DNA from 3 places in the Allobosea sp. genome. Region 2 is predicted to be linked to each of the others. Evidence: predicted binding sites of a transcription regulator. Region 2 holds the regulator's gene; each other region holds the start of a gene.

Region 1 (6,129 bases), 150 kb from region 2:
AGCGCGCCGATCCGGTCGAGCGTGCCCGACAGCGCCGCCGCCTCGTCGGCCCCGGCAGCAGGCCGGCGCAAGATCGCGCCGCCTCTGATCATAAGCGACGGAGCAAAGCGCGAGAACCGCTTGCCGGCCGGCGACCCGGCCGGCGGGGCGTGCTTGGTTCCGGAAAGCTGCAGTGCCATCGCTTCCTCATCCCCGCCAGGACCGGCATGGGCAGGTTTGCTCCCTTGGTCTTACGACTTAGCGACGAAACTGCGTCGAAGCGATGACGGCCGTCAAGCCGACAGGCTGTCGGCGGGGCCCAGTGACAGGCGCGTGAGCCAGCGCAGCAGCGCCGCGCGCTCCAGCGGCTTGGCGAGGCACCCGTCCATCCCGGCCGCCGCCGCGGCGGCCCGGTCGGCGGCGGCGGCATTGGCGGTGACGGCGAGGAGCGGCAGCGGGACGGCGCGGCCGAGCCGCTTCTCCAGCGCGCGGATGGCGCGGGCGCAGTCGAGGCCCGTCATCGCCGGCATGCGGACATCGAGCAGCGCGAGCGCCAGCGGCTGAGCCGTGCCGGCGAAGGCGTCCTCGACCCGTTCCAGCGCCTCGCGCCCGTCGCGCGCCAGCACCGCCGTGCAGCCGAAACGCTCCAGCGTGCGCGTCGCGAGCAGGGCGTTGATCTCGTTGTCCTCCGCGACCAGCACCGTCATGCCCGCCCCGAGCGGAGGCGGCAGGGCCGGCGCCATGGCCCTGCCGGCCTTTGGCGCAGCCTGCGGGACCCCGCTCTCCAGCCGCTCGTAGAGCGAGCGCGCCCTGACCGGCTTGATCAGGAAGCCGGTGAAGCCTGCCTCCTGGGCCGAGCCGAATGCCCGGCGCGCCTGGGGCGAGAGCAGGATCAGGCAATCGCGGATGCCGGCCGCCGCCGCGACCGCCGCAAGCTCCCGCGCCGGCCGATCGCCGAGCGCATGGTCGATCAGCACCGCCGTGGCGCGAGCAGCCCCTGCGAGCCCGGCTCGCGCCGCCTCGGCCGTGCCGGCGACGGTGACCGAGGCACCCGTCGCCCGGATCGTCTGCGCCAGGAAGCGCGCCGCGAAAGGCGCAGGCGAGACCAGCAGGACATGGTGATGCGGCCAGTGCGGGATCCGCGGCACGGGAGCGTCGCGTGCCGGCACGAGCGGCAGCGTGACACGGAAGGTCGCGCCCTCGCCCGGCCGGCTCTCGGCCCGCGCCTCGCCGCGCATCAGCCGGGCGAGGCGGCGCACGATCGCGAGCCCGAGGCCGGTACCGGCCTGGCCGGAGCCGTGATCGAGCTGCTCGAACTCGCCGAAGACGGCTTCCAGCCGGTCGGGCGGGATGCCCGGCCCGGTATCGGCGACGGTGATCTCCAGATGCGCGCCGGCCCGGGCGAGGCTCAGGCCCACCCCGCCGGCCTCGGTGAACTTCACCGCGTTGCCGACGAGGTTCAAAAGGATCTGGCGCAGCCGGTCGCGGTCGCCGACGAGGCGCGCCGGCAGATCGGGCGCGATATGGGCCGCGAGCTCGATCCCCTTCGCCTGCGCGCGCGGCGCCATCAGCTCCGCGACCGTCTCGACGAGCTGGACCGGGTCGTAAGGCGCCTCGTTGAGCTCCAGCCTGCCGGCCTCGACCTTGGCGAAATCGAGGATGTCGTCGACCAGCGCCAGCAGCGCCTCGCCGGAGGTGCGCAGCGCCGCGACATAGGTCGCCTGCTCCGCGTCGGGGCCGGTATCGGTCAGGAGGTCGGCCATGCCGAGGATGCCGTTGAGCGGCGTGCGGAACTCGTGGCTGACGGTCGCCAGGAAGCGCGACTTGGCCTCGTTGGCGGCCTCGGCCCGTGCGCGTGCCTCGACCAGCGCATCCTCGCCGGCGATGCGCGCCGTGATGTCGCGGCCGACGCGCTGGATCAGCGTGCGCCCGTCGGACCCGCGCACGGCCGTCTCGATCCAGGCGATCCAGCGCTCGCCCGCATGGGTGGCGAGGCATTCGTCGAAGCTGCGCGCGCCGCCCTCCAGCCGCGCGAGCGGCCGGCTGGCGAGCTGCGGCAGCAGCATCTCGCTGCCGACGAGATCCTGCTCGGTTGCGCCGAACAGCGCCGCATAGGCGCGGTTGGCATAGACGATCTTGAGGCCGTCGCGCCTGACGATCAGGTCGCCCTGCGCCTCGATCAGGCTGCGATAGCGTTCCTCGCTGTCGGCGAGGTTCCAGAGGCGGTCGTTGAGCGCCTCGACCTCATGGGCGAGCCCGGCGACCTGCCGGCTAAGCGCGCCGCGCTGGCGCATGAGCCAGATAAGCCCCCCCGCCGCCGGGAGAAGCAGCAGCGCAGGAGCAAGGGCAAGCCATGACCAGATCGAGGAAGCCATGACCTCCGATCTACGCGGCCCCCCTTGAGAAAGGCGCCTGTGAATAGGGCAAATACGACCGGTTCGAGGTGAGGATCGGTTAACCTTCGCGCCTCAGGCGGCCGCGACGAGATCCTCCCCCCGTGCCCGGTAGGACAGGGCCTCCGCCAGATGGTGCCGGCCGACCGTCTCCTCCGCGTCGAGGTCGGCGAGCGTGCGGGCGACCTTCAGCACGCGGTGATAGGCGCGCGCCGTCAGCCGTAGCGCCTCCGCCGCGTCGCGCAGCAGGGAAAGCCCGGCCTTGTCCGGCCGCGCGATCTCCTCGATAACGGATACCGGGCAGGCGGCGTTGGTCATGACCCCGTCGAAGCCGAGGCGCTCGAAGCGCTCCGCCTGGATCGTACGCGCCATCGCGACGCGCGCGGCCACCGCCGCCGAGCTTTCGCCCGCGGCGGGGCGGATCAGATCCACCGCCGTCACCGCCGGCACATCGATCGCGATGTCGATCCGGTCGAGCAGCGGGCCGGAGACGCGCGCCTGATACTGCGCCATGCAGCGTTCGTTCGGCTGGCGGCGGCAGGCGAAGCCGGGCTCGGTCGCCCGGCCGCAGCGGCAGGGATTCATCGCGGCGACGAGCTGGAAGCGCGCCGGATAGACGACGCGGTTGTTGGCGCGCGAGATCAGCACCTCGCCGGTCTCGATCGGCTGGCGCAGCGCATCGAGCGCCTGCGGCTGGAATTCCGGCAACTCGTCGAGGAAGAGCACGCCGTGATGCGCCAGCGACACCTCGCCCGGCCGCGCCTGCACCCCGCCCCCGACCAGCGCCGCCATCGAGGCCGAATGATGCGGGGCCCGGAACGGGCGCCGGTCGGTCAGCGCGCCCTCGGCGAGCCGGCCGGCGACGGACATCACCATCGAGACCTCGAGCAGCTCGCGCGGCGAAAGCGGCGGCAGGATCGAGGGCAGCCGGCTCGCCAGCATCGACTTGCCGGCCCCGGGCGGCCCGTTCATCAGGAGATTGTGCCCGCCCGCCGCCGCGATCTCGAGCACGCGCCGCGCGCTTTCCTGGCCCTTGACGTCGGCGAGGTCCGGCAGCGGGCCGGCCTCGCGCGCCACCGCCGGCTCCGGCCGGGCCATCACCTGGGTTCCCTTGAAATGGTTGGCGAGCTGGATCAGCGAGCGCGGCGCCAGGATGTCGATATCCGCCGCGGCCCAGGCCGCCTCCGGGCCCGACGCCGCCGGGCAGATCAGCCCCTGCCCCCTGGCATAGGCCGCGATCGCCGCCGGCAGCACGCCCGCGACCGGCGCGATCGAGCCGTCGAGCGCCAATTCGCCGAGGACCGCATAACCGGCGAGCGCATCGGGAGGGATCGCCCCGATCGCGGCCATCACGGCGAGCGCGATCGGCAAATCGTAATGGCTGCCTTCCTTGGGCAGGTCCGCCGGCGCCAGGTTGACGGTGACGCGCTTGGCCGGCAGAGCAAGCCCCGAGGCAAGGAGCGCGGCCCGGACCCGCTCGCGGCTTTCCGCGACAGCCTTGTCCGGCAGCCCGACCAGAACGAAAGCGACGCCGCCCGCCGCGATCTGGACCTGAACGTCGACGGCGCGGGCCTCGATGCCCTCGAACGCCACCGTCGCGACTCGCGCCACCATCTTGCGCCCCGCTCCCCTACCGCAGCGGAAGGCTAGCGGAGCTTCAGCGGCAACGCAAGAACATACCGGGAACCGGACGGCGGCTGGAAGGAGATGTGCCTCCCCCCGCCTTCACGCCTCGACGGAGAGCCCGATCTGGCAGGCGACGCCGGTGCCGCCCAGCCCGCAATAGCCGGCCGGGTTCCTGGCCAGATATTGCTGGTGATAATCCTCGGCGAAGTAGAAGGTCGGCGCCGGGCGGATCTCGGTGGTGACCGGGCCGTAGCCGCCGGCGGCGAGCGCCTGGGCGTAAGCCGCGCGCGAGCGCTCGGCCGCCTCCTGCTGCTGCGCGTCGTAGGTGTAGATCGCCGAGCGGTATTGCGTGCCGACGTCGCCGCCCTGCCGCATGCCCTGGGTCGGATCGTGGTTCTCCCAGAAGATCTTCAGGAGGTCCTCATAGGCGATTTTGGCGGGGTCGAAGACGACGAGGACCACTTCGGTGTGCCCGGTCAGCCCGCTGCAGACCTCCTCATAGGTCGGGTTTTGCGTCGTGCCGCCGGCATAGCCCGAAGCCGTCACCCAGATGCCCTCGCCGCTCTGCCAGAACTTGCGCTCGGCGCCCCAGAAGCAGCCGAGGCCGAACAGGGCCTTCTGCATTCCCGCCGGATAGGGGCCGGCCAGGCTGCGCCCGTTGACGACATGGCTCTCGGCGGTAGGAATTGCCGCGGCGCGGCCGGGCAGGATCTCGGCCGGGGACGGCATCTCGGTCTTCTTGCGCAGGGAGAACATGGTTCGCTCCGTTCGGTTCGGGCTCAGCGGTCAATGTAGGCTCGCGCGGCGCGTTCGCACAGGGTTCCCGGCGCAGGGGCGCGATCACCGACGCGTGACGATGCCGATCGCTTCCGGCGGGCGCCGGCCGAGCCAGAGCAGCCCGAAACCGAAGAGCAACGCCACGCCCGCGGCCGGCGCCTTCAGCAGCGTCAGCAGCAGCGGGTCCCAGAGCCAGGGATGGATGTTGCGCTCGATCGCCGGCTGGACGAGCTGGAAGCGCTCCTGCATGACGGCCTGCAGCACGTCGCCGAGCGGCGTGAAGCGAAGCACCGAATCGGCGATCGAGCGGGCGCCGTCGATCACGAGCGCGACGAAGCCCGCCGCGACGAAGAGATAACCGGTCAACCGGAGCAAAAACCTCACCGTCCGCCCCCCGCAGCAATCCCCGCACATCGGCGCGGGCGACCAGATGTGCCCATGCCGGGCGCTGAGCGCAACCGATCGCTCGCGATTTGGCGCGATTGTGCAAAAGGCGCGATCACGGCCCTTGAAAGATGGCGGGCCGGCGGTCATAAGCAGCGCGCCGGACAGGTGGCCGAGTGGTTGAAGGCGCACGCCTGGAAAGTGTGTATACGGGAAACCGTATCGCGGGTTCGAATCCCGCCCTGTCCGCCATTTCGGGAAGCCCTCCACGGCGATCACGCCGGCGTCGCCGCCACACCCTCCAGGAACACCTTAAGGCACAGCCGCGCATGCCGCTGGCGCTCCGCGGCCGTCATGAGCCGGTCGCCGGGAAAGCGCTTGATCAGCACCGAGAAGATCATGTCCATCAGCATCCGGGCCAGCGCATCGGCCGGAAAGGCCCGCAGCGCGCCGCGCGCCTGCTGCCGGACAAGCCAATCCTCCAGGAGCCGCCGCGCCGGCTGGGCGCCCTCCTGTGCGATCATCTCGCCGATCTCGCTGAAGCGATCCGAATCGGCGAGGACCAGCCTGACGAAGGCCAGCCGCTCGCGATCGTCGATCGCGTCGCTGTCGAGCCGGAAGATCGCCGCCAGCGCCTCGGCGAGCGGCAGATCCTCGTCCGCGTCGCGCGGCAGCGCCAGCATCGAGCGCCGGTGATCGGCCACCATCACGCGGAACAGGTCGCTCTTGGCCGGAAACAGCCGGTAGAGCGTGCGCTTCGAGACGCCGCAGCGGCTTGCCACCGCATCCATCGTCGTGCCGCCATAGCCGACATCGAGGAAAAGCTCGCGGGCGGAGCGCACGATCCGCTCGCGCTCGGCTTCGTCCGGGCGCGTCTTGGGGCGCCCGCGCGCCCTCCCGGAAGCCGGTTGCGCGCCATCTCCGCCGTTCGCTCTGGTCAACTCCGTCATGGCGCCGCATTCTGGGGTTT
Region 2 (6,129 bases):
GCCGCCACCGCACCCTTCGGCGCCTATCATTTCCAGACCTTCAACCCCTTCGGCCTGCTCGGCAACGCCATGGCGCTGCCCTTCGTCTCGCTTTTCGTGATGCCGGCGGCGGTGTTCGGCGTGCTCGCCTACCCGTTCGGGCTGGACTGGCCGGCCTGGGCGCTGATGGGGCTCGCCTCCGACGCGGTGCTCAGCGTGGCGCATTGGGTCGCGACCATCGACCATTCCACGGTGACGGTCGCGGCGTTCGGTCCGGCGGTGCTGGGCTGCTTCGCGCTGGCGCTTTTGTGGCTGACGCTCTGGACGACCGCCTGGCGCTGGCTTGCGGTGTTGCCACTGGTCTTCGGCGTCGCGATAGCCGGCAAGCCGGAGCGGCCCGAGATCCTGATCGAGCGCGACGGCGCGGGGCTGGCGGTGCGTGGGCCCGACGGGCGCCTCGCCATCGCCGGCAAGCCCAGCCGCTTCGTCCTCCAGCAATGGCTCGCCGCCGATGGCGACGCCCGCTCGCCCGACGATCCCTCGCTCAGGGCCGGCATCGCCTGCGACAGGCTGGCCTGCATCGCCCGGACGGCAGACCGGCGCACGGTCTCCTATGCGCGCGACCGGCTGGCGATCGTCGAGGATTGCCAGCGGGCCGACCTCGTCGTCACCGCCACCCCCTGGAGTGGGGCCTGCAAGGCGCAGCTGATCGAGCGGATGACGCTCTCGCGCGGCGGCGCGACCTCGCTCTACCGCGCATCCAAGGGCTGGAGCAGCCATGCCGCGGAACGCTCCGGCGCCGAAAGGCCCTGGAGCCGCGGCAAGCCGGCGCCTGCGGCCCCGCCGGCTGCAGCCCCTCGGCCATCGGCCGATGCCGCCGATGGCGATCCGGACCCCTTGTAGGCGTTGCCGATCAAGCCGGGGGCCGTCGCCCAGCCCCGATGGCGACCGATCGCCTTCAGTAACGCCGCATCAGGTTGACCAGCCGCCCCTGGATCTTGACCCGGTCGGGGGCGAGCGTGCGGGTTTCGTAGGCCGGGTTCGCCGCTTCGAGCGCGATCGCGGAGCCGCGCTTGCGCAGCCGCTTCAGCGTCGCCTCCTCGTCGTCGATCAGCGCCACGATGATGTCGCCGGTATCGGCCGTGTCCTGCCTGCGGATGATGACGGTATCGCCGTCGAGGATGCCGGCCTCGACCATCGAATCGCCGCGCACCTCCAGCGCGTAATGCTCGCCGGAGCCCAGCATGTCGGGCGGCAGCGAAACGGTGTGGCTGCGGCTCTGGATCGCCGAGATCGGCGTGCCGGCGGCGATGCGGCCCATGACGGGGATGGCGACGGCGCGCCGGCCGTCCTCCTCCGCCGCTGCCGCGGGGCGCGGCCTGGCGGAAGCCGGCTCAGCGCCTCGGCCGCCCTGGACCACGGCCGGGCTGAAGCGCTGCCGCGGCTGCGGTGCGCCGAGCCCTTCCGGCGTCTTGATGACCTCGAGCGCGCGCGCCCGGTTCGGCAGGCGGCGGATGAAGCCGCGCTCCTCCAGCGCCATGATCAGCCGGTGGATGCCGGATTTCGAGCGCAGGTCGAGCGCGTCCTTCATCTCGTCGAAGGAGGGCGGCACGCCGCTCTCGCGCAAGCGTTCCTGGATGAAGCGCAGGAGTTCGTGTTGCTTGCGTGTCAGCATGGTCCCCGCCGGCCCCTGGAAGAGATTCGAAACAAAGCACGAACACCATACGCGTTCTGCTTGTGTTCCGCAAGCAGCTACCGTAGCGGCAGGATGCGGCAGGGGTCGCCCTGCTTCGCCGGAGGGGCATAGGCCGGGCGGATCGTCAGCGCCTGCGCCCGCGCCAGCGTGCCGAGCATCGAGGAATCCTGCCGGCCGAAGGGCGTCGCGACCCAGCCTTCCGGCGTCAGCGAAAGCTCCGAGCGCAGGTAATCCTCGCGCGCGTCGTTGCCCGGCAGGTCGCGGCCGAGCAAAGCGGGGATGCTGCGGTCGCGGCCGGCGTCAGTGATGCCGAGCAGCGCCTCGATCAGCGGCAGCACGAAGAGATGGCCGCAGACGATCGAGGAGACCGGGTTGCCGGGCAGGCCGACCACCACCATCGGACCGAGGCGCCCGGTCATCATCGGCTTGCCCGGCCGCATCGCGATCTTCCAGAAGCCGAGCGCCATGCCCGCCCGCGTCAGCGCCTCGTGCACGAGGTCGTGCGCGCCGACCGAGGCGCCGCCGAGCGTGATCAGCACATCGGCCTCGGCTGCCCGCGCCTGCGCGATCTTCGCGGCGAGGTCGGCATGGTCGTCGCGGGCGATGCCGAGATCGAGCACGCTGCCGCCGGCCTTCTCGACCAGCGCGGCGAGCGCGAACGAGTTCGAGGCGACGATCTGGTCGCGCCCCACCGGCTCGCCCGGCGCCACCAGCTCGTCGCCGGTGGCGAGGATCGCGACGCTGGGCTTGCGCCGGACGGCCAGGGCCGGGTGCCCCATCGCGGCGGCGAGCCCGAGCGCCGCGCCGTCGAGCACGCGCCCGGCCGGCAGCAGGACGTCGCCCTTGTGGAAATCGAGCCCCGCAGCGCGCAGGAACTGGCCCTTCGCGGGCGGCACGCGCACGCGGATCGCCGGGCTGCCGACGCCGTCCGCATCTTCCTGGATCAGGATCGTGTCGGCGCCCTGCGGCATCGGCGCGCCGGTGAAGATGCGCACCGCCTCACCCGGCCCGACCGCACCCTCGAAAGCCCGGCCGGCGGCCGATTCGCCGATCACGGCGAGCGCAACGCCTTGCGCCATCTCGTCGCCGCGCACGGCATAGCCGTCCATGGCGGAATTGGCGAAGGGCGGATGGGTCCTCAGCGCCTCGACCTCGGTGGCGAGCACCCGCCAGGCGCATTGGGAGAGTGGCAGGGTCTCCGCTCCCATCGGCCCCGGGATGCTCTCGAGCAGCGCCTTGCGCGCGACGGGGACCGGGGTGAGCGCCATCAGGACTCTTTCGCCTCGTAATCGCCGGACTGGCCGCCGGATTTGCGCAGCAGGCGGATAGCCTCGATCCGCATCGCCCGGTCGACGGCCTTGACCATGTCGTAGACGGTGAGACAGGCGACGGAGACGGCGGTCAGCGCCTCCATCTCGACGCCGGTCTGGCCCTTCATCCTGACTTCGGCGCGCACGCGCACGCCCGGCAGCGCCTCGTCGATGGTGAGATCGACGGCAATCTTGCTCAGCAGCAGCGGGTGGCAGAGCGGGATCAGCTCATGCGTGCGCTTCGCCGCCATGATGCCGGCTAGCCGGGCGGTGCCGAGCACGTCGCCCTTCCTGGCGTTGCCGTCGCGCACGATCGCGATGGTTTCCGGCGCCATCACGACGTTGCCTTCGGCGATGGCGAGACGCACCGTCTCGGCCTTGCCGCCGACATCGACCATATGCGCCTCACCCTGGGCGTCGAGATGGCTGAGCCTGCTCACGCCGCGTCGGCCTTGCCGGCGAGCAGGTCCCGCGTCGCGGCGGTCACGTCGGCTTGCCGCATCAGGCTCTCGCCGACGAGAAAGCTGTTCACGCCCGCCCGGTTGAGCCGGGCGATGTCGGCATGGCTGAAGATGCCGCTTTCGCTAATGACGATCCGGCCGGCGGGCACGCGCGGCGCCAGCCGTTCCGTCACCGCGAGATCGACGTTGAAGCTGCGCAGGTCGCGGTTGTTGATGCCGATGAGCCTGCTTTCCAGCTTCAGCGCCCGGTCGAGCTCGGCGTCGTCATGCACCTCGACCAGCACGTCCATGCCGAGCCCGCGCGCGGTCTCGTTCAGCGCCTTGGCGGTGGCGTCGTCGACGCCGGCCATGATGATCAGGATGCAATCGGCGCCCCAGGCGCGGGCCTCATGGACCTGATAGGGCTCGTAGAGGAAATCCTTGCGCAGCGCCGGCAGGCCGGCGGCCTCGCGCGCCTGCGTCAGGAACTCCGGCCTGCCCTGAAAGGAGGGCGCGTCGGTCAGCACGGAAAGACAGGCCGCGCCGCCGGCCGCATAGGCACGCGCGAGCGTGGGCGGGTCGAAATCGGCCCGGATCAGGCCCCTGGACGGGCTCGCCTTCTTGATCTCGGCGATCAGGGCGGGCGTGCCTTGCGCGAGCTTGGCCCCGAGCGCATCGGCGAAGCCGCGCGGTTGGCCTGCGGCGCGCGCGCGCTTTTCGATCTCGGCCTGCGGGACGGCGGCCTTGGCGGCGGCGATCTCCTGTCGCTTATAGGCTTCGATTCTGGCGAGGATGTCGGTCATGCCGGCGCTCACGCGTTCGAGGCTTCGACGAGCGCGGCGAGGGTCGCCTTCGCCCGGCCTGAATCGATCGCGGCGCTCGCCAGGGCGAAGCCCTCTTTCAGGTCCTTCGCCTTGCCGGCGACGAGGAGGGCGGCGGCGGCATTGAAGGCGGCGATGTCGCGGAAGGCGGTCTTCTCCCCGGCGAGCACGGCGTTGAGCGCCGCCGCGTTCTCTTCGGGCGTGCCGCCGCGCAGGTCTTCGGGCTTCGCCGGCTGAAGGCCGACATCGGCGGGGCTGATCGAGAAGCGGGTGATCTCGCCGTTCTCCAGCGAGACGACGCGGGTCGGCCCGGTGGTGGTGATCTCGTCGAGCCCGTCGGAGCCGTGCACCGCCCAGACGCTGGTCGAGCCGAGGGAGGCGAGCACCTTGACCATCGGCTCCAGCCAGGTCTCGGAGAAGGCGCCGATGAGCTGGCGCTTCGCCCCGGCCGGGTTGGAGAGCGGCCCGAGCAGGTTGAAGATCGTGCGCGTGCCGAGCTCGGTGCGCACCGGCGCGACATGGCGCATCGAGGCATGATGCGTCGGCGCGAACATGAAGCCGACGCCGGCTTGCCGGATGCAGCGCTCGGTCGCGGCCGGATCGAGCCCGACCTTGACGCCAAGCGCCATCAGCACGTCGGCGGCGCCCGAGCGCGAGGAGGCGGCGCGGTTGCCGTGCTTGGCGACCGGCACGCCGCAGGCGGCGGTGATGATCGCGGCCAGCGTGGAGACATTGTAGGAGCCGGAGGAATCGCCGCCGGTGCCGACGATGTCCATCGCCTCGGGCGGGGCCTTCACGGGAAGCATCTTGCCGCGCATGGCCCCGACGGCGCCGGCGATCTCCTCGATCGTCTCGCCGCGCACGCGCAGCGCCATCAGGAAGGCGGCCGACTGCGCATTGGTGACCTCGCCGGAGAGGATCGTGTCGAAGGCGTCGCGCGCTTCCTCACGCGAGAGCGTCGCGCCGGTCGCGACCTTGGCGATGAAGGGTTTGAAATCGTCCATGGCAACTCTGCGGGATCAGGCTGAAAGGGGCTGGGCGGAGGCTTCGCGTTCGCGCGGCCATCGCGCCGCCAGGTCGAGGAAGTTTTGCAGGATCGTCGCGCCGTGCTCGGAGGCGATGCTCTCCGGATGGAACTGGACGCCGTGGACCGGCAAGTGCCGGTGCGAGAGCGCCATGATCAGGCCGTCCTCGGTCTCCGCCTCGATCTCGAGCACGGCCGGGCAGGAGGCGCGCTCGACCACGAGCGAGTGGTAGCGCGTCGCCTGCAACGGCCCGTTGATGCCGCGGAACAGGCCGCGCGCCTTGTGGCGGACGGCCGAGATCTTGCCGTGCATCGGCTCCGGCGCGCGCACCACCTCCCCGCCGAAGGCCTGCCCCATCGCCTGCATGCCGAGGCAGACGCCGAAGATCGGCTTCACGCCCGCGCCCTGCCTGATGAGGTCGAGGCAGATTCCCGCCTCGTTCGGGGTGCAGGGGCCGGGCGAGAGCACGATCGCGTCATGCTCGCCGCCGAGCGCCTCCGCGACCGTCAGCGCGTCGTTGCGCCAGACATCGACCTTGGCCCCCAGCCCGCCGACGAGGTGGACCAGGTTCCAGGTGAAGCTGTCGTAGTTGTCGATCAACAGAACGCGCATGGCCGGACCCGTGACTGCGGCTTGAGGTCATGCACGCTCGGGGGCGGGATGGTCAAGTTTCGTGGCAGCAGGTCCGATTTGCTCACCCCCGCGCGCTGCGCGGCATCCCGGCGGTGCGCGGCTGGGCCAGTCCCGGCGCGGTCTCGACGCCGAGGCTCGGCAGCGCCAGCGTGCGCTGGCCGCGGAAATCGACATGGACCACGATCAGCCCGCGCTCCTCGATATAGCCGATGAGGCGCCGCGCCC
Region 3 (6,129 bases), on a different contig from region 2:
CCGGTCCATCTTGCCCTGCAGGCGGCTCATCCGGTGCTCGTAGCGATCCCAATGCGAGCCACAACCCATGCGTCCACTCCCGAACAAAAAGGCCAGGGTCGCCAGACCCAGAGGCCACCACACGACGAAGCCGAGCACCGCGAAGGCGATCCAGGCTCCCTTTCCATATTCGTCAAGCTTGGCGACGAGCGGCATTGTCCTCCTCCGGGTCAAAAGACGTGAATGTAAATCACATTTACATAGATGCGTGCGGGAAGCCGGCTTGTCAAGGATGAAGCCTTCGGAAAATCGTCAGGCGGGGGGCGTGGAGGCGGTTTCCCGCTCGATCCCGAGGCCCTGGAGGTAGATCAGCATGCCGGCTTCGAGGAGTTCCGCCGCCGACATCGGCAGCGGGCGCCGGCCGCCGTCGGCGCGGCCGAACAGGGCGGCGATGCCGTGCGACATCGCCCAGATGTGCAGCGCCATCATCAGCGCGGGCGGGCGCTTGCCCTGCGGCAGCCGCGCGATCAGCGCCTCGGCGGCCTGCCTGAGGATGGCGAAAGCCTGGTCGGCGGCGGCGCGTAAGCCCGGATTGGCGTCGAGCGGCACGCCGGCCTCGAACATCGCGGTGTAATAGGCCGGCTCGTCATGGGCGAAGGCGAGATAGGCGCGGCCGAGCCGGTGGAAGGCGCTCTCGGGGTCGGGCCGGCCCTGATCCCAGGCGCGCGACAGCGCCGCCTCGAAGGCCTGGAAGCCGCGCGCGGCGACGTCGGCGAGCAGGTCGTCGCGGTCGCGGAAATGGCGATAGGGGGCGGCGGGGCTGACGCCGGCCATCCGCGCGGCCTCGGCGAAGGTGAAGCCGCTCGGCCCCTTCTCGCCGATCAGCCCGAGCGCGGCGCGCACCAGCTCCTCCTTGAGGTTGCCGTGATGGTAGCCGCGGGGATGTTCGGGGCGGTCGCGCTTCCAGCTCATGTTAAGAGCGCTAACATGCGGGCGGGGCTTGCGTCGATGGGTGTGGGCAGCATCGTCAATCGTCGAGCATCAGCCGCTTGCGCAAGACATCGGGAATGCGGCGCGCCCGGCCGGCGCCGATGCAGGCGACCTTGACCTGGGCCGTGACCAGGACCTCCGCGCCGCGCAGCACGCGCTGCTCGAGGTCCATGGTGGCGCCGCGCGCCTCGACGCAAGCCGTCTCGATCGTCAGCAGGTCGTCCATCACGGCGGGCCTGAGGAAGTCGATCAGCATCCGGCGGACGGCGAAGCCGAGCGCCGTCTCGCCGTCGAAGAGCTCGCGCTGCCCGATGCCGAGCGCGCGGATCATCTCGGTGCGGCCGCGCTCCATGAAGCGCAGATAGGAGGCGTGATAGACCACGCCGGAAAAATCGGTGTCCTCGTAATAGACGCGGATCTCGAGGCGGTGGGTCGTCATGTCGCGCAGAGCCTTTCGATGCCGGCGACCTTCCAATCACCGGCCGGATTGCGGCGCATCGCCTCCAGCAATCCGGCCGCCAATCAATCGTCCTCGGCTTCGCCGAACAGCCCGAACTGGGCGCTCTCGCGCGAGGGTTCCGGCATGCCGAGATGGCGGAAGGCGTGCGGGGTGAGCAGGCGCCCGCGCGGGGTGCGCTGGATGAAGCCCTGCTGGAGCAGGAAGGGCTCGATGATCTCCTCGATCGCGTCGCGCGGCTCGGAGAGCGAGGCGGCGATGGTCTCGATCCCGACCGGCCCGCCGCCGAAATTGACCGCGACGGTGGTGAGATAGCGCCGGTCCATCTGGTCGAGGCCGATGGCGTCGACGTCGAGCAGCGAGAGCGCCTTGTCGGCGACCTTGCGGGTGACGACCGGGTCGCCGTCGACGATGGCGAAGTCGCGCACGCGCCTGAGCAGGCGCCCGGCGATGCGCGGCGTCCCGCGCGAGCGACGGGCGATCTCGTCGGCGCCGTCCTGTGCCATCGGCACGCCGAGCACGCGGGCGCCGCGCGCGACGATGCCCGTGAGCTCCTCGACCGTGTAGAATTGCAGCCGGATCGGGATGCCGAAGCGGTCGCGCAAGGGTGTGGTCAGGAGGCCGGCGCGGGTGGTGGCGCCGACGAGGGTGAATTTCGGCAGGTCGATCTTGACCGAGCGCGCGGCCGGCCCCTCGCCGATGATCAGGTCGAGCTGGTAGTCCTCCATCGCCGGATAGAGGATTTCCTCCACCGCCGGGTTGAGGCGGTGGATCTCGTCGATGAAGAGCACGTCGCGCTCTTCCAGGTTGGTGAGCTGGGCGGCGAGGTCGCCGGCCTTGGCGATCACGGGGCCGGAGGTCGAGCGGAAGTTGACGCCGAGCTCGCGGGCGACGATCTGCGCCAGCGTCGTCTTGCCGAGCCCCGGCGGGCCGACGAAGAGGACATGGTCGAGCGCGTCGCCGCGGGTCCTGGCAGCATTGATGAAGACCTGGAGATTAGCCCGCGCCGCCGCCTGGCCGGTGAAATCGGCGAGCGAGAGCGGCCGCAGCGAGGTGTCGGCGTCGTCCTCGCGGCGTTCGCCCGTCATCAATCCGGAGCGCTTGGCCTCGCTCACAGCGCGATCTCCAGCTCGATGGCGTCGCGGACCGGGATGTCGCGGTATCCCGTCCGGATGATGCCCGGAACGACCGAGCGATAGGCGTCGATCGCCTCGATATAAAGCCCCGAGAGGCGGAAGCCCTGACGCTGGTAGAAGGTGAGGCCGGGCATGTTGTCGTTGGTCAGCATCGCCTTGAGCTTCCTTGCGCCGGCCGCCCGCGCCGTTGTGACGACTGCATCCAGCATGCGGATGGCGACGCCTTCGCCGGGCTTCAGCGAATGCAGCGCGCACAGATAGGCGTTCCCGCCCCGCATCGTCCAGCTCGCCAGCGCGGCGGTGCGCCCGTCCGGCTCGTAGAGACCGAGCGCGTCGATCTCGGCGACGTCATAGACGTGCAGGTCGATCATCATGCGCTGCGAGCCCCAGTTCGCCAGCATGAGGCGGCAGAGCTCGGTCTTGTCGGCGACGACGCGCAGTTCGAGCCCGTCGAGCGCTGCGCTCACTTGGCGAGCTCCTTCAGGCCGAGCTTGATGAGCTGGGCCGTGCCGGCGCCGTCGCCGGCGATGCGGGCGGCGGCGGCCACGGCGACCACCGCCTGCGCCTGCGGATAGCCGAGATTGGCGAGCGCCGAGACGGCGTCGGCGACGGGCTGCGGGAGCTTGCGATCCTCCAGCGCGCCGGAGAGCTGGGCCACGCCGGGGTCGATATGGCCGAAGGCGGGGGCCTTGTCCTTCAGCTCGGCGCAGAGGCGCTGGGCGAGCTTCGGGCCGACGCCGGGCGCGCGCGCGATCGCCGCCTTGTCGCCGGTGGCGATGGCGGTGGCGAGCGCGCCCGGATCGAATGTCGAGAGGATGGCGAGCGCGACCTTGGCGCCGACGCCCTGCACCACCTGCATCAGCCGGAACCAGTCGCGCTCGACATCGGAGAGGAAGCCGTAGAGGCGGATCGCATCCTCGCGGACATGGGTCTCGATCGAGAGCGCCGCCGCCTCGCCGGGCTTGGGCAGGCGCTGGAGCGTGCGCGCCGAGCATTGCACGACATAGCCGACGCCCTGCACGTCGACGATCACATGGTCCTCGCCATAGGAATCGATCAGGCCCTTGAGCTTGCCGATCATCGTCCGTTTCTCTCCGTCGTCTCGCTCATTCCGCCGCCCGCATCCCGGCGACCAGCGCCTTCATGCCGCGATGCTGGGCGTGGCAGATCGCGACGGCGAGCGCGTCCGCCGCATCGGCCGAGCCGGTCTCGGCCCGGGGCAGCAGCACCTTGATCATCGCCTGTACCTGCTTCTTGTCGGCATGGCCGACGCCGACCACGGTCTTCTTGACGAGGTTGGCGGCATATTCGGCGACATCGAGCCCGGCGAGCGCGGGCACGACCAGCGCGATGCCCCGCGCCTGGCCGAGCTTCAGCGCCGATTGCGGGTCGCGGTTGACGAAGGTCTCCTCGACGGCGACCTCCAGCGGGCGATGCGCGGCGATGACCGCGTGCAACCCCTCGTGCAATTGCCGCAGCCGCCGGCCGAGCGGCAGCGCCCCTTCGCTCTCGACGCAGCCGCAGGCGACGAAGGAAAGCTTGCTGCCTTCCGAGACGATGACGCCCCAGCCGGTCCTGCGCAGGCCGGGGTCGATGCCGAGGATGCGAATCGCGGATGCCATGACGCGCTCAAACTAGCGGATGTTTCGTCTTTGTCCCGTGCGAACGCATACGCAGATGAATTCTTCTCGTCCTTGCCATCGAAAGGGAAAACTGTTCTTCCTGCGGCCCGGCGGCAGCGCCTGCCGCATCGTCCCTCCTCGCGCCGGCTTCATGTCCTTCGATCTGTCTTTCTTCATGCCGGGGCTGGCGGCCGGCGGCATCGCCGCCCTTGTGGCGGCGACCCTGCTCGGCGGGCTGGTGCGCGGCTTCACCGGCTTTGGTTTCGCCATGGTGTTCATGCCGCTGGCCTCGATCGTGCTGGGGCCGGTGGCGGCGCTGGGACTGATCTGGTTCGTCGATCTGCCCTTCGCGCTGCCGATCGCGGCCTATAGCGCAAGGCGGGCCGAATGGCGCGAGATCCTGCCGCTGCTCCTGACCGCGACGCTGGCGCTGCCGGTGGGAATCTGGCTCCTGATCTGGCTCGACCGCGAGACGATGCGCTGGGTGCTCGCCCTGCTCGTGCTCCTGGCGGTGGCCTTGATCGCCTCCGGCTGGCGCTATCACGGGCGGCCGACGGTTCCGCTTTCGCTGGGCGTCGGCGCGCTGTCGGGCCTGTGCAACGGCATGGCCTCGATCGGCGGCGTTCCGCTGGCGGTGTTCTGGCTCGGCGCGCAGCGCAACGACCGGCACATGGCCCGCGCCAATCTGCAGACCTTCTTCGGCGCCTCGACCGTGATCGCCGGCGTGATCCTGTGGTGGAAGGGCATCCTCACCGGTGGCGCGCTGATGATGGCGCTGCCGCTCTCCCTCATCTACGGCGCCGGGCTGTGGGCCGGCACGCACGGCTTCCGCCGCGCCTCGGAGGCGGGCTTCCGGCGCGTGGCCTATCTGGTGATCTTCCTGAGCGCGTTCGTCAGCCTGCCGCTATGGGACAGGCTGATCGGGCGGTGACGACGGTCAGACGCCGAGCTTGGCCATGATCTCGTCGGCGATCTCGAAATTGGCGAAGACGTTCTGGACGTCGTCGTCATTGTCGAGCGCTTCCATCAGCTTCATCATCGAGGCGGCCTTGTCCTCGTCGAGCGGGGCCGCCGTCGTCGGCCGCCAGACCGGCTTGGCCGAGGCCGGAGCGCCCAGCGCCGCTTCCAGCGCCTTGGAGACTTCGTTCAGGGCATCGAAGGCGCACAGGATGACGTGGCCGTTCTCGTCGGAGATCACGTCGTCGGCACCGGCCTCGATCGCCGCCTCCATCACCGTGTCGGCGTCGCCGGCCTCGGGCGGATAGCCGATCTCGCCGACGCGGTTGAACATGAAGGAGACGGAGTTGCTCTCGCCCAGCGCCCCGCCCGCCTTGGTGAAGTAGGAGCGTACGGCGGAAGCGGTGCGGTTGCGGTTGTCGGTCAGCGCCTCGACGATGACGGCGGCGCCGCCGGGGCCGTAGCCCTCGTAGCGGACCTCGTCGTAGTTCTCGCCCTCGCCGCCCATCGCCTTCTTGATGGCGCGCTCGATATTGTCCTTCGGCATGTTCTCGGCGCGGGCGGCGATAACCGCCATGCGCAGGCGCGGATTCATGTTGGGATCGGGCATGCCCATCTTGGCGGCGACGGTGATTTCACGGGCCAGTTTCGAGAACAGCTTGGAGCGCACCGCATCCTGCTTGCCCTTGCGGTGCATGATGTTCTTGAACTGGGAATGGCCGGCCATGGGAGCTCGTTACCTTCGAAGGTTGCGGCAAAACTGCTGGAAGGCGGCCTTATAGGCGCCGGCGCCGCGCACGCGCAAGCCGGGGCAGGGCTTCGTCAGGAAATCCAGCCCGTCGGCAGCGCCTCGCTCAGATGCGGGCCGATGCGCACGGCCCAGACCGCGCTCGCGAGCCCGGTCGCATCGTCGATCTCGACCGCCACGCCCGACAGCGTGCCTTCGCCCGTCGCCGGTTCGAGCCTGACGCCCGGCACCTTCTGGAGG

The links. Region 2 encodes LexA, which represses DNA repair genes until DNA is damaged. Its sites were predicted from a motif close to TGTTCNNNNTGTGTTCNG; they were not measured.
Region 1: the regulator LexA is predicted to act here: its motif matches at 4,043-4,060, upstream of M9917_RS20665 (YifB family Mg chelatase-like AAA ATPase).
Region 3: the regulator LexA is predicted to act here: its motif matches at 4,205-4,222, upstream of ruvC (crossover junction endodeoxyribonuclease RuvC).

What each region holds. Positions count from the first base shown of each region.
Region 1 is NZ_JAMLIX010000002.1:1,169,520-1,175,648, forward strand. Features, by position in the region: gene olsB (l-ornithine N(alpha)-acyltransferase) at 1-92, opposite strand, end outside; gene M9917_RS20660 (hybrid sensor histidine kinase/response regulator) at 273-2,354, opposite strand; gene M9917_RS20665 (YifB family Mg chelatase-like AAA ATPase) at 2,448-3,986, opposite strand; gene msrA (peptide-methionine (S)-S-oxide reductase MsrA) at 4,098-4,754, opposite strand; gene M9917_RS20675 (hypothetical protein) at 4,839-5,159, opposite strand; tRNA gene M9917_RS20680 (tRNA-Ser) at 5,322-5,411, shown strand; gene M9917_RS20685 (TetR/AcrR family transcriptional regulator) at 5,435-6,109, opposite strand.
Region 2 is NZ_JAMLIX010000002.1:1,016,749-1,022,877, forward strand. Features, by position in the region: gene M9917_RS19905 (ComEC/Rec2 family competence protein) at 1-882, shown strand, start outside; gene lexA (transcriptional repressor LexA) at 938-1,654, opposite strand; gene M9917_RS19915 (molybdopterin molybdotransferase MoeA) at 1,732-2,943, opposite strand; gene moaC (cyclic pyranopterin monophosphate synthase MoaC) at 2,943-3,425, opposite strand; gene trpC (indole-3-glycerol phosphate synthase TrpC) at 3,422-4,228, opposite strand; gene trpD (anthranilate phosphoribosyltransferase) at 4,237-5,250, opposite strand; gene M9917_RS19935 (anthranilate synthase component II) at 5,266-5,883, opposite strand; gene M9917_RS19940 (helicase HerA domain-containing protein) at 5,966-6,129, opposite strand, start outside.
Region 3 is NZ_JAMLIX010000001.1:2,361,865-2,367,993, forward strand. Features, by position in the region: gene M9917_RS10910 (DUF2852 domain-containing protein) at 1-195, opposite strand, end outside; gene M9917_RS10915 (TetR/AcrR family transcriptional regulator) at 292-951, opposite strand; gene ybgC (tol-pal system-associated acyl-CoA thioesterase) at 1,007-1,408, opposite strand; gene ruvB (Holliday junction branch migration DNA helicase RuvB) at 1,492-2,514, opposite strand; gene M9917_RS10930 (GNAT family N-acetyltransferase) at 2,538-3,029, opposite strand; gene ruvA (Holliday junction branch migration protein RuvA) at 3,026-3,643, opposite strand; gene ruvC (crossover junction endodeoxyribonuclease RuvC) at 3,669-4,184, opposite strand; gene M9917_RS10945 (sulfite exporter TauE/SafE family protein) at 4,336-5,115, shown strand; gene M9917_RS10950 (YebC/PmpR family DNA-binding transcriptional regulator) at 5,122-5,868, opposite strand; gene M9917_RS10955 (TIGR00282 family metallophosphoesterase) at 5,964-6,129, opposite strand, start outside.